DNA from 3 places in the Lentzea sp. JNUCC 0626 genome. Region 3 is predicted to be linked to each of the others. Evidence: riboswitches for the same ligand, from Rfam matches in the RefSeq annotation. Region 3 holds a riboswitch; each other region holds the start of a gene.
The links. A riboswitch is a leader RNA that binds a small molecule or an ion and turns the genes downstream of it on or off. The one in region 3 is predicted to bind cobalamin.
Positions count from the first base shown of each region.

Region 1 (4,478 bases), 4.4 Mb from region 3:
CAGAGGCCTCCGGGGATGCAGGGGTAACTAAAGAGGCTTGCGAGGCAGACGGTGGTATATGAACCGCCTTCACGTCTAGGTGCTTCGCCAAATCTTTGCCGTACCGGGAAATTCACAGCCCTGGAACGGAATCGATCACGTCCCAGGGCTGCTCACCGCGTTACCGCAGGTCGGCGCGCACCCGGTTGGCCGCCGCGACCAGGTTGCGCAACGCGGGCTCCACTTCGGCGTAACCGCGCGTCTTCAGGCCGCAGTCGGGGTTGATCCACAAACGTTCACCTGGCACCGCCCGCACCGCCTCGGTGATCAGCGCGACGACGTCGTCCTCGGTCGGCACCAGCGGCGAGTGGATGTCGTAGACGCCGGGACCGATGCCGCGCGGGAAGTCCAGGCCCTCCAGGATCTCCATCTTGGACCGGGCCGCCTCGATCGTCGTGACGTCGGCGTCGAGGTCGGAGATCGCGCCGATCACCTCGCCGAACTCCGAGTAGCACAGGTGCGTGTGGACCTGCGTGCCCGTCGTCGCGCCCGAGGTGGCGAGCCGGAACGCGCCGACCGACCACTCCAGGTAGGCCGCCTGGTCCTTCTCCCGCAATGGAAGCAGCTCGCGCAACGCCGGTTCGTCGACCTGGATGATGCCGATCCCGGCGGCCTCCAGGTCGCGGATCTCGTCCCGCAACGCCAGCGCCACCTGGGCCGCGGTGTCGGCGAGCGGCTGGTCGTCGCGCACGAACGACCACGCGAGGATCGTGACCGGCCCGGTCAGCATGCCCTTGACCGGCTTGGCCGTGAGCGACTGCGCGTAGGTGCTCCACGCGACCGTCATCGGGGCCGGGCGCGAGACGTCGCCGTGGATGATCGGCGGCCGCACGCACCGCGACCCGTAGGACTGCACCCACCCGAACTCCGTGCCGGCGAAGCCTTCGAGGTGTTCGGCGAAGTACTGGACCATGTCGTTGCGCTCGGGTTCGCCGTGCACCAGCACGTCCAGGCCGATGCTCTCCTGCAGGTCGATCACGCGCGCGATCTCGTCCCGCATCCGCTGCCCGTACTCGTCCTCGGTGATCTCGGCCCTGCGGACGGCGGCGCGGGCCTTGCGGATGTCGCCGGTCTGCGGGAACGAGCCGATCGTCGTGGTCGCGAGTGGCGGCAGGCCGAGGCGTTCCTGTTGGGCGGCAGCACGTTCCTGGTACGGCGCGCGGGTGCGGTGCTCGGGCTTGAGTGCCTCGATGCGCGCCCGGACGTGGTCGTCCCGGCGCGGGCTCGGCAGGTCGCGCGTCGCCTCGTCGGCCCACGCTCCGTCGGCGCCGGTGCGCAAAGCGTTGCCCAGCACCACGATCTCGCGGACCTTCTGCCGGGCGAACGCCAGCCGCGCCTGCACGTCCGGGGCGAGCGTCTCGGCGTCGAGGTCGTACGGCACGTGCAGCAGCGTTGACGACGACGAGACGACGACTTCGCGCGCGGAACCCAGCAGCGACGCGGCTTTCGCGAGGGCGGCGTGCAGGTCGGTGCGCCAGACGTTGCGGCCGTCGACCAGGCCCGCGACGAGGATCTTGTCGCGCATCGCGGGGATCGTGACCGACGTGTCCGGCGCGCTGACGAGGTCGACGCCGATCGCCTCGACCTGCGACTCGGCGAGGACTCCGAACGCCTCGCCGAGGTCGCCGTAGTAGCCGGTGACGAGCAGCTTCGGCCGTCCGGGCAGGCCACCCAACGTCCGGTAGGCACGCCGCAGGGCGTCCAGTTCGGCGGGGGAGCGGTCGGCGGCGAACGCCGGTTCGTCGATCTGCACCCACTCGACGCCCTCGACGCGCAGCCTGCCGAGCAGTTCGACGTAGGCCTCGACCAGGTTGTCGAGCAACGCGATCGGCTCGAAGCCGGGGACCGTGCTCTTGGCCAGCAGCAGGTAGGTGACCGGGCCGAGCAGCACCGGCCTGGTCGTGACGCCGAGGTCGAGCGCCTCGCGGTACTCGGCGATCGGCTTGTCGCCCGCCAGCCGGAACTCGGTGTCCGGGCCCAGTTCCGGCACCAGGTAGTGGTAGTTGGTGTCGAACCACTTGGTCAGTTCGAGGGCGGCGGCGCCGTCACGGCCTCGTGCGGCGGCGAAGTAGGTGTCCAGTTCGGACAGTCCGAGGTCGCGGAAGCGTTGCGGGACGGCGCCGAACAGCTGGGTGGTGTCGAGCACCTGGTCGTAGAACGAGAACGTGTTCGACGGGATCGAGTCCAGTTCGGACAGTTCGGCCCAGGTGCCGGCGCGGAGTTGCCGGGCGGTCTGCTGGAGGGCGGCTTCGTCGATCCTGCCCGCCCAGTACTGCTCAACGGCGCGCTTCAGTTCGCGCTTCGGGCCGATCCGGGGGTAGCCGAACACGGTGCTGCCGATGGTCACAGGCTCTCTCCTCGCGAGCGTGCGGAAGCACCGGAACTCCCGGAAAGCGCGAGGCAGCACGAAGCCTGCCCGTCAGCCCGCCCGAGAGGCTCCGGAGCAGCGCGCACCGGTCGGTGCGCGCACCTGCGGCAGGTCTTCGGACTCGTGGGCGCCGTGCGTTCGCCTACCGGCCGTCGCTTCCCAGGTCTCGTGGAGACCCAGTGCTTTCTTGACGGCTTTCGTTCCCACTCACCGCTGCGGGGCAGTCCCGGATTCGCACCGGGTTCCCTTTTGCTCCACCCGGAACGAGCCCAGGTGAACCGCTGGCGTGATCGAGACTAGCGGGCCGCGCCGAGCATGCCCAGCGCCATGGCGCCGTACTGGATGGTGAGATCGGTCAACTTCAGCGGCCCGTCCGGCGAGTACCACCGCGACACCCCGCTGCACATCTCCAGCAACGCGAGCCGCGCGACGCTCGGTTCGGTGACGTTCAGCCGTCCGGCCTGGACGCCGTCGACGATCGCGTCCTGCCAGATCTGCTCGTAGCGGTCGCGCAACGCCACGATCTCCGCGCGCCGATCGCCCGTCAGCGCCCGCATCTCGCCGTCGACGACCGCGGTCTCGCGCGGCTTCTCGGCGTGCGCCTGGACGTGCATCTCGACCAGCGCGACGAGCCGGTCCGTCTCGTTCGCTGCTCGTGCGGCGATGGCCTCGGCCTGGGTGATCAGCTCGGTGAGGCTGGTGCGCATGATGCTGACCAGCAGGTCTTCCTTCGTACCCATGTAGTGGTAGAGCGTCGCGGACGAGAGCCCGGCGGCCTGCGCGAGGTCGCGGATGCCGGTGCCGTGGAAGCCGCGTTCGGCGAACAACCGCACGGCGGCCTCGCGGACCCGTTCCTCCGTCGTCATCGCTGCCTCCTCTTGACCGGCTGTTCGTGCTCACTCTAGCGTCAGGCCCAATCGATCGATCGATCGAAGGGGAGCGATGACCGTCGACTACGCGTGCCACGAGGGTGTGGCCGTGCTGCGCCTGAACCGTCCGGAACGGCTGAACGCCGTGGTCCCGGCCCTGGTGGACGACCTGCTGGCGGCGTTCGAGCGGGCGCGTTCGGAGGCCCGTGTCGCCGTGCTGGCGGGGCGTGGGCGGGCGTTCTGCGCCGGCCACGACCTCAAGGAGCCGGTGCCGGTCGAGACCGTGCTGGAGACGCGGGCGCGACTGGAACGCATCCAGGACGTGACGCGGGCCGTGCGGGACTTCCCCGGGGTCGTGATCGCGGCGGTGCACGGGTACGCGCTCGGGGCAGGCTGCGAGTTTGCGCTGGGCTGCGATCTGGTGGTCGCGCACGAGGACGCGCAGTTCGGGTTCCCCGAGGTGAGCGTGGGGTTGAGCGTGACCGGCGGCATCTCCGCCCTGTTGCCGCGGATGGTCGGGCTGCCGCGCGCCAAGGAGCTTCTGCTGCTGGGAGAACGGGTTTCGGCGGCGCGCGCCTACGAGTGGGGGCTGGTCAACCGGGTCACGTCCGATCACGAGAAGACGGCGCTGGAGTTGGCTGCCGAACTGGCCTCCCGCCCGCCGGTCGCGGTGTCGCTGGCCAAGCGGGTGCTGGACCTCGGTGCCGATGCGTCGATGGAGGCCGCGCTGGCCACCGAGGTCGATCACGCGATCCTGACCAGCCTGTCCGGGGAGAACGAGGCGCCGCGCGAGGAGTTCGGCCGTGGCTGACCTTCTGTCGGCGCTGCGCACGGCCGTGCTGAGGTGGCCGGACAAGGTCGCGTGGACGTTCGATCCGGGCGGCTCGTTCACGTTCGCCGAGATCGACGGCCTGTCCGACGGGTACGCGCAGGCGTTGCGGGACAGGGGGATTAGCTCCGGGGACCGGGTCGCGATCATGCTCCGCAACGTGCCGGAGTTCCCGCTGATCTGGTTCGCGCTGGTCAAGCTCGGGGCCACGGCGGTGCCGCTGAACGTCAGGTACCGCTCGGCCGACGCGGGGCACGTGCTGCGGACGGCCGAGGTGGCGGCGGTGGTGAGCACCGAGGAGTTCCGGCCGTTGCTCGCCGCAGAGTTGGTGCACTACGTCGAGGAGCTGGAGCCCGTCGAGGGGTTCGTGCAG
Region 1 is NZ_CP171635.1:3,688,205-3,692,682, reverse strand. It holds gene metE (5-methyltetrahydropteroyltriglutamate--homocysteine S-methyltransferase) at 161-2,386, opposite strand; cobalamin riboswitch at 2,497-2,705, opposite strand; gene JNUCC0626_RS15555 (TetR/AcrR family transcriptional regulator) at 2,704-3,273, opposite strand; gene JNUCC0626_RS15550 (enoyl-CoA hydratase/isomerase family protein) at 3,350-4,087, shown strand; gene JNUCC0626_RS15545 (AMP-binding protein) at 4,080-4,478, shown strand, end outside.
Region 1: another riboswitch for cobalamin. It lies ahead of metE (5-methyltetrahydropteroyltriglutamate--homocysteine S-methyltransferase); the one in region 3 lies ahead of cobN (cobaltochelatase subunit CobN).

Region 2 (4,478 bases), 840 kb from region 3:
ATCCGGCCGCTAGCGTGCCGCTCGTGGACCTGTTCACCTTCACGCGCGCCGAACTCACCTCGCCGGTGCAGTTCCTCGGCGGCCGCTGGGTGGTGTCCTCGTACGACGACGTGCGCGCCGTGTTGGCCGATCCCGTCACGTACCTGCCCGACAACGCGCTGACCGCCGTGACGCCGGTGGCTCCGGCGGCGTTGCGATCACTGGTCCGCGCCCGCTTCTCGCTCCCGCCGACGCTCGCGAACAACGGGTCCGAGTCACACGCTGACCTGCGGCGACTCGTGGCGTCGTTCTTCACGGCCGCGCGCGTTGCCGCTGCGGAGCCTCGCATCGAAGCCCTCGTTCTGGAACGCCTGGGTGGCACGGATCTCGTGCGGGACCTCGCCTGGGACCTGCCCGCGATCGTGCTGATGGACATCCTCGGACTGCCCAACGTCGACATCCCGACGCTGAAGCGGTGGAGCTCCGGGTCGCTGGAGTTCTTCTGGGGCGACATCACCCGCGAACGTCAGCTGGAGCTGGTCGGCGACGTCGGCGACTTCCACCAATGGCTGATCAAGCGCTATCACGCCCGCGACGGCGACTTGTTCTGCGCGCTGGCCGACGCCGGTGTGTCCGCCGAGGACTCCGCGGGCCTCTGCTACTTCCTGCTGATCGCCGGCCAGGAGACGACGACCCAGTTGCTGTCCACGGCGTTGCGGCGCGCGTTGCAGGACCGTTCGCTGTGGGCGCGGCTGCCCGAACCCGGCGTCGCGGAGGCGTTCGTCGAGGACGTGCTGCGGACCGAAACGCCCGTGGTGACGTGGCGGCGGCTGACCGCGCGTGAGGTCGTTCTGTCCGGTGTGCACGTTCCGGCCGGTGCGGAGCTCGTGTTGTTGTTGAGCGGTAAGGAAACCGACTCGCGCCACCTGGCGTTCGGGTACGGCCGCCACTTCTGCCTGGGCGCGGGGCTCGCCCGGCTGGAGGCCGCCGTGACGTTGCGCACGGTGGCGGCGCACGAACCGTCGTTGCACCTGGTCGGACCACGACCGGAGTGGCTGAACCTGCTGTCGTTCCGCGCGCCGAAGTCGGTGGCTGTGAGCCGTTGACCTGAGGTTTGATGCTGGGGTGATGAACCGTCAGCTCTCGGGAGTCCGCAAGAAGACGCTGCTGGAGACGCTCGGCCCGGTGCCGGACGTCGACCCCGACCGGTACGGCGACGGCGGCCCGGTGGGTGCGCTGGAGGAGCGGGTCGCCGCGTTGCTCGGCACCGAGGCCGCGTTGTTCGTGCCGACCGGGACGATGGCGCAGCAGATCGCGTTGCGGTGCTGGGCCGACCGCACGCACAACCCGATCGTCGCGATGCACCCGCAGGCGCACCCGCTGCACCACGAGGACGACGCGCTGACCGTGCTGTCCGGGCTGCGGCCGATCAAGGTGCGCAACGCCGACGTCGGGACGTGCCCCGAGCCGTTCGGGACGCTGCTGCTGGAGGTGCCGGACCGCGAGGCCGGGTTCGTCCTCCCGACCTGGGACGAGCTGACCGCGACGGTCGACCTGGCCCGCGAACGGGACGCGGTCGTGCACCTCGACGGCGCGCGGCTGTGGGAGAGCACGCACGGCCTGGGCAAGCCGTTGCCCGAGATCGCGGGGCTGTTCGACTCGGTCTACGTGTCGTTCTACAAGTCCCTCGAAGGCATCTCCGGGGCGGCGCTGGCCGGGTCGCGGGACTTCGTCGAGCAGGCACGGGTCTGGCGGCACCGGTACGGCGGCATGCTGTTCCAGCAGTGGCCCGCCGCGCTGTCGGCGTTGCACGGCCTGGACACGGTCCTGCCGAAGCTCGGCGAGTACGTCGCGCACGCCAAGGTCGTCGCTCAGGCGATGGACCAGCCCGAACCGCACACCCACCAGTTCGCGCTGCACCTGCCCGGCGACCCGGCCCGGCTCAAGGAGTTGAGCGGCAAGTTCCTCGGCGGGTTCTGGCAGGACGGGCCGCTGGCCAAGACCGAGGTGACCGTGGCCGGCCCCGCGCTGGAGTGGACGGCGGACGAGGTCAGGGCAACGTGGCAGGAGTTCCTCGGGCTGATCTAGCGACGTCGCTCACCTGGCTGTTGGACCCGGCCGTGCGAAGTGCGACGATGCCGGGGCTGTGAGGGGAACGCGAGGAAGCCGGTGGAACTCCGGCGCCGTCCCGCGACTGTGACCGGTTTTGGACGCCGGAAGTCAGGAACTCGTCCCCCTCTTCACCTCACCGCGGGCGTGGACACCCGAGGAAGGACTTCGCTGAGCATGTTCCCGTTTTCGGCTGTCGTCGGCCATGACGACCTCCGGCTCGCCCTGCTGCTGAACGCCGTGCACCCCGGCATCGGCGGCGTTCTCGTCCGAGGCGAGAAGGGGACCGCGAAGTCGACCATCGTGCGTGCGCTGGCCGCGTTGCTGCCGGAGCTCGACGTCTCGGCGGGCTGCCGGTTCGGGTGCGCGCCCGGGACCACCGACTGCCCCGACGCACCGCACGACGGCGTGGAGCGGCGCCCAGCCCGGCTCGTCGAACTGCCCGTCGGTGCCACCGAGGACCGCCTGGTCGGGTCGCTCGACCTGGAGAAAGCGCTGACCGAGGGCAAGCGCGCGTTCCAGCCCGGCCTGCTGGCCGCCGCGCACCGGGGCGTGCTCTACGTCGACGAGGTCAACCTGCTGCACGACCACCTGGTCGACCTGCTGCTCGACGCCGCCGCGATGGGGCGTGCGCACGTCGAACGCGAGGGCGTGTCGGTGTCGCACCCGTCGCAGTTCCTGCTGGTCGGCACGATGAACCCCGAGGAAGGTGAGCTGCGGCCGCAGCTGCTCGACCGGTTCGGGCTGACCGTGGCCGTGAAGGCCGCGCGGGACGTCGCCGTGCGCACCGAGGTCATCCGTCGCCGGCTCGCCTACGAGGCCGACCCGGTCGGGTTCGCCGCTCGCTGGGCCGATGAGGACGTGCAGCTGAAGCAGCAGATCACCGACGCCCGGTCGCGGTTGGCCGGAGTGTCCCTTCCGGACGGTGAGCTGCGCCGGATCGCCGCTGTCTGCGCGGCTTTCGAGGTCGACGGCATGCGCGCGGACCTCGTGGTCGCCCGTGCCGCCGTCGCGCACGCAGCGTGGCGCGGGGTCGGCGCGGTCGAGGAGATCGACGTCGAGACCGCCGTCCGGCTCGCGCTGCCGCACCGGCGCCGCCGCGACCCGTTCGACGAGCCCGGCATCGAGGAGCAGCAGCTCGAGGACGCCATGAAGCAGGCGGCCGAGCACGCCGAAGAGCCTTCGGACGAGGGTCCGGACGACGACGGCCCCGGCGGTGGCGAGCTGCCCGAACCGCAGGAAGGCCCGAAGGGCAACGGGAACGCGCCTGCCGACCGTCCGGCACCGGAACCCTCGCCCGCGTTCAAGGCGCGGCTGCTGGAGGTTCCCGGCGTCGGGGAAGGTGCGCCGGGCAAGCGTTCCCGGGCCCGTGCCCGCACCGGCCGGATCGTTCGTTCGTCCACTGTGGACGGCAGTGGGCTGCACCTGGTCGACACGCTGACGACCGCCGCGCCGCACCAGGCCGCGCGGGGCCGCAGCGGTCCCGGACTGCTGCTCACCGCCGCCGACCTGCGCAAGGCCGTGCGGGAGGGCAAGGAGTCGAACCTCGTGTTGTTCGTCGTCGACGCCTCCGGCTCGATGGCCGCGCAGAAGCGGATGTCGGCGGTCAGCGGCGCGGTGATCTCGTTGCTGCGCGACGCCTACCAGCGCCGCGACAAGGTGGGTGTGGTGACGTTCCGGGGCCAGACCGCCGAGGTCGCCCTGCCGCCCACGACTTCCGTGGACGCCGCCGCGACGCGGTTGAAGAAGATGCGCACCGGCGGCCGCACGCCGTTGGCGGACGGTCTGCTGAAGGCCCACCGCGTGCTGGAGATCGAACGGCTGCGGGACCCGCGCAAGCGTCCGCTGGTGGTGCTGCTGACGGACGGCCGGGCTACGTCGAGTGGCCTCGGCGGCGACCCGACCAAGGACGCGCTGAAGGCCGCCGGACTGCTGGAGCAGACCGCCGTCGTGGTCGTCGACTGCGAACAGGGCCACGTCCGCCTCGGGCTCGCCGCGAAGATCGCCGAGGCGTTGCAGGGCACCTGCGTCCGGCTCGAGCAGCTGTCCGCCGACCACCTCGCCGGCGTCGTCCGGGCCGCGTGAGTTCGCTTCCCGGCGAACTCACCGGAGTCTGCGGAGCAGCGACCAACGAGCAAGGAGAAACCCCTGTGCCCCAAGGACAACCCACCGAGGTTCCGAAGGACGGCCTGACCACCCGGCAGCGCCGCAACCGCCCGTTGCTGATGCTGCACACCGGCGAGATGAAGGGGAAGTCGACGTCGGCGTTCGGCATGGCGCTGCGCGGCTGGAACCAGGGCTGGGACATCGGCGTGTTCCAGTTCGTGAAGTCCGCCAAGTGGAAGGTGGGCGAGGAGTCCGCGTTCAAGGCGCTCGGCCGGCTGCACGAC
Region 2 is NZ_CP171635.1:9,037,120-9,041,597, forward strand. It holds gene JNUCC0626_RS42400 (hypothetical protein) at 24-1,085, shown strand; gene JNUCC0626_RS42405 (threonine aldolase family protein) at 1,108-2,067, shown strand; cobalamin riboswitch at 2,096-2,228, shown strand; gene JNUCC0626_RS42410 (putative cobaltochelatase) at 2,266-4,173, shown strand; gene cobO (cob(I)yrinic acid a,c-diamide adenosyltransferase) at 4,239-4,478, shown strand, end outside.
Region 2: another riboswitch for cobalamin. It lies ahead of JNUCC0626_RS42410 (putative cobaltochelatase); the one in region 3 lies ahead of cobN (cobaltochelatase subunit CobN).

Region 3 (4,478 bases):
GGGCTGGCGGTCATGGCCTGTGGAGACGGTGGAAGACCGATTCGGTGTCAACCGCAGAGGCAACTGTCGCAACCTCCTCCTTCCCGAGGATGAAGAAGCAGGAACTGCCGAGCGTGAGCTCGGTGGACGCTCCAGCCATCGAGCTGGGGCGTAAGTCACTCTTCTTCGCTCGCAATCGCGTTGATGGCCGCCGCCGTCATGGCACTGCCGCCGCGCCGTCCCCGCACCACGAGGTGCTCGAGATCCGTTGCGGCCAAAGCTTCCTTGGACTCCGCGGCCCCGATGAACCCGACCGGGATGCCGAGGATCGCGGCCGGGCGCGGTGCGCCGGCGGCGATCAGGTCGAGGAGGTGGAACAACGCCGTGGGCGCGTTGCCGATCGCGATCACCGCGCCGTCGAACCGGTCCTGCAACAGTTCGAGGGCGGCGGCACTGCGCGTGTTGCCGATGGTCTTGGCGAGTTCCGGGGTGCGCGGATCTTGGAGGTAGCAAAGGACTTCGTTGTCCTTCGGCAGCCGCCGGCGCGTCACCCCGGACGCGACCATGTTGGCGTCACACAAGATCGGCGCGCCTGCTTGGAGTGCTGCGCGCGCGTTGCGCACGACGTTCGGCGAGAACGAGACGTCGGCGGGCAGGTCGGTCATGCCGCACGCGTGGATCATGCGCACGACGACCCGCGCCACGTCGTCGGGGAACCCGCTGAGGTCCGACTCCGCGCGGATGGTGGCGAAGGACTGGCGGTAGATCTCCGCCCCGTCCTTGATGTACTGCGTCAACGGATCTCCTCGTAGCCGTCGCCGGTCGCGACGAACTCGATCACATCGCCCGCCGGGCGGCCGCAGCGGCGGGCACAACCCGACCAGTGCACAGCGCCCGGACTGTCGGACCTGCTCCCTAGAATCGAAATTGGGGGTACCCGGCCTGGCCCGTGTGTGTGGTGGGGCATATCGAGCCAAGCGCGCACATCGGCGCGTACGTCGGAGAGCGACTTCGCGCAGCCGGGGCGTCCGGTGCAGGCGCTGACGCCGTGCCAGGGGGAGCGCGGGTCGGTGATGAGGCCGGACGTGTCGGTGCCGGCGGGCACGACCAGGCTGCGCCACGGGGTCAGGCGCAGGGCGACGCCGGGCAGCTGCGCCGCGCCGAGGCGGCCGAGCGGGACGCCCGGGGTCAACGGTGAAGGTGCGACAGGGGTCACAGCCGGGGTGATGCGCGGGGCGTCGAAGGTGCCGAAGTGGGCGGTGATCTTTCGCACACCGTCGTCCACTTCGGACAGGCGCCAGGCCGTGCCGCGCAGTTGCTGGAAGAGGCGGGCGGCGGACAGGACGGCGTCGACGGGATCGGTGACGCGGACGCCGGTGTCGCGGCCCGCGAGCAGCAGAACGGTGCCCTCCGAGGTGCTGACCAGGCCGAAGTCTCCGCCGAGCCCGCTCACCGCGTGCCCCACCGTCACCAGGAACCGCCCCGGCAGGTCCGCCAGCGCAGCGTCCCCGCACAGCGCCGCGTCGATCTCGTCGACCAGCCCCTGGTTGTCCTCCAGCGGCGCCGCGATGATGTTGCGCATCCGCTCGTGCGTCGAAGACGGCAGCAACCCCGCCGCAGCCAGCCGCGCACCCAGCTCCACGCCGTCCGCCAGGCCCCTGAGCTGGAGGTTCGCCCGCGAGGTCAGCTCGATCGCACCCGAACCGAGCTCGGCAGCCGCAGCCCGCACGACGTCCCACTGAGCAGCGGAGAGCGTCCCGCCCGGCACCCGGATGCGGGCCAGCCCACCGTCGGCTGCGGCGTGCAGCTCGACGGCGCCGGGGCAGGCATCCGGGTGACTACGCATAGGTCGGACTGTAACCCGCCGGTTAGGGTGAGCTCGAACGACGAAGCGCAGGAGGAAGCCGGTGCGAATCCGGCGCGGTCCCGCCACTGTGACCGGCCGAACCGGCTGGGAGTCAGGAACTCTGCTTCGCCCGTGACCCGCAATCTGGGGCGAGGACCCCACGAGGGATGGAGCCCTGCGTGATCCTGCTGCTGTCGACCTCCGACACCGACCTGCTGTCGGCGCGTGCGAGCGGTGCCGAGTACCGGCTCGGCAACCCCGCACGCACGACCGTCGACGACCTTCCCGGACTCGTGGAGGGTGTTGAGCTGGTCGTCGTGCGCATCCTCGGTGGCCGCAGGATGTGGGAGGAAGGGCTCGACTGGCTGCTGGCCTGCGGGCTGCCCGTGGTCGTGCTCGGTGGCGAGATGCAGCCCGACGCGGCGTTGATGGAGCTGTCGACGGTGCCCGGTGGCGTGTGTGCCGAAGCGCACCTCTACCTCGCGCACGGCGGCCCGGCGAACCTCACCGAGCTGCACAAGTTCCTCTCCGACACCGTGCTGCTGACCGGCCACGGCTTCGAGGCCCCCACGGCTACCCCCACGTGGGGTGTGCTGGAGCGGGATGAACCGAAGGCCGAAGGTCCGACGGTCGCGGTGCTCTACTACCGCGCGCACCACGTCGCCGGGAACACCTCGTTCGTGCACGCGCTGTGCGACGCCATCGAGGCCAAGGGCGGCAGGCCGCTGCCGGTCTACTGCTCGTCGCTGCGCACCGCCGAGCCCGAGCTGCTCGACACGCTCCGCAAGGCCGACGCGCTGGTCGTCACGGTGCTCGCGGCGGGTGGCACGAACCCCGCCAAGGCGTCCGCCGGCGGTGACGACGACGCGTGGGACGTCGGCGCGCTGGCCGCGCTGGACGTGCCGATCCTGCAAGGACTCTGCCTCACCTCCAGCCGCGAGACGTGGGACGAGAACGACGACGGACTGTCTCCTCTGGACACCGCGACCCAGGTCGCGATCCCGGAGTTCGACGGCCGGATCATCACGGTCCCGTTCTCCTTCAAGGAGATCGACGAGGACGGCCTGACCGTCTACGTCGCCGACCCCGAACGGGCGCTGCGCGTCGCGGGCATCGCGGTGCGGCACGGCCGTCTCCGCCACATCCCCGTCGCCGAACGCAAGATCGTCGTGATGTTGTCGGCGTACCCGACGAAGCACTCGCGCATCGGCAACGCCGTCGGCCTCGACACGCCCGCGTCGACCGTCCGGCTGCTGAAGGCCATGCAGGAGCACGGGTACGACATCGGCGACGAGCTGCCGGGCGTCGACGAACTCGACGGCGACAAGCTCATCCACGCGCTGATCGCCGCCGGTGGTCAGGACGCGGACTGGCTCACGCAGGAGCAGTTCGAGAGCAACCCGATCCGCATCGCCGCGGCCGACTACCGCGAGTTCTACGAGACGCTGCCGGACGACTTCCGCGAGTCGATGCAGGAGCACTGGGGCGAGGCGCCGGGCGAGCTCTTCGTCGACCGCAGCAAGTCCAAGGACGGCGAGATCGTGCTGGCCGCGCTGCGGTCCGGCAACGTCGCGGTGATCGTGCAGCCGCCGCGCGGGTTCGGCGAGAACCCCATCGCGATCTACCACGACCCGGACCTGCCGCCGTCGCACCACTACCTCGCCGCGTACCGGTGGGTCGAGTCGAACTTCGGTGCCGACGCCGTCGTGCACGTCGGCAAGCACGGCAACCTGGAGTGGTTGCCCGGCAAGACCGTCGGCATGTCGGCGTCCTGCGGCACCGACGCGGCGCTCGGCGACCTGCCGCTGATCTACCCGTTCCTCGTCAACGACCCGGGCGAGGGCACGCAGGCCAAGCGACGCGCGCACGCCACGCTGGTCGACCACCTGGTGCCGCCGATGGCCCGCGCCGACAGCTACGGCGACATCGCGCGCCTGGAGCAGTTGCTGGACGAGTACGGCAACATCTCGGCGATGGACCCGGCCAAGGTGCCGGCGATCCGCGCGCAGATCTGGACGCTGATCAAGGCCGCCAAGCTCGACCACGACCTCGGCATGGAGGACCGGCCGCACGACGCGGAGTTCGACGAGTTCATCCTGCACGTCGACGGCTGGCTGTGCGAGGTCAAGGACGTCCAGATCCGCGACGGCCTGCACATCCTCGGCGAGGCGCCGACGGGGTCCGTCCGCGTCAACCTCGTGCTCGCGATGTTGCAGGCACGGCAGATGTGGGGCGGTCAGGTCGCCGCGCTGCCGGGCCTGCGGGAAGCGCTCGGGCTCACGACCACCGGCCGCGAAGACGTTGACGCGGTTGAGGAAGAGGCGCGCGCGCTCGTCCAGGCGATGGAGGACGCGGGCTGGGATCGTGCTGCCGCAGCAGGTCTGCACGAGTCCGAGGACGTGCAGAAGATCCTGGAGTTCGCGGCCGTCGAGGTCGTGCCGAGGCTCGCCCGCACCACGGACGAGATGACGAACGTCCTGCACGCGCTCGACGGCGGCTACATCCCGGCGGGCCCGTCGGGTTCTCCGTTGCGCGGCCTGGTGAACGTGCTGCCGACCGGCCGCAACTTCTACTCGGTCGACCCGAAGGCCATCCCGTCGCGGCTCGCGTGGGAGACCGGCCAGGCGATGGCCGACTCGCTGCTCGCCCGCTA
Region 3 is NZ_CP171635.1:9,873,113-9,877,590, forward strand. It holds gene JNUCC0626_RS46550 (RNA-guided endonuclease InsQ/TnpB family protein) at 1-93, shown strand, start outside; gene JNUCC0626_RS46555 (precorrin-8X methylmutase) at 156-776, opposite strand; gene JNUCC0626_RS46560 (hypothetical protein) at 773-1,825, opposite strand; cobalamin riboswitch at 1,833-1,968, shown strand; gene cobN (cobaltochelatase subunit CobN) at 2,005-4,478, shown strand, end outside.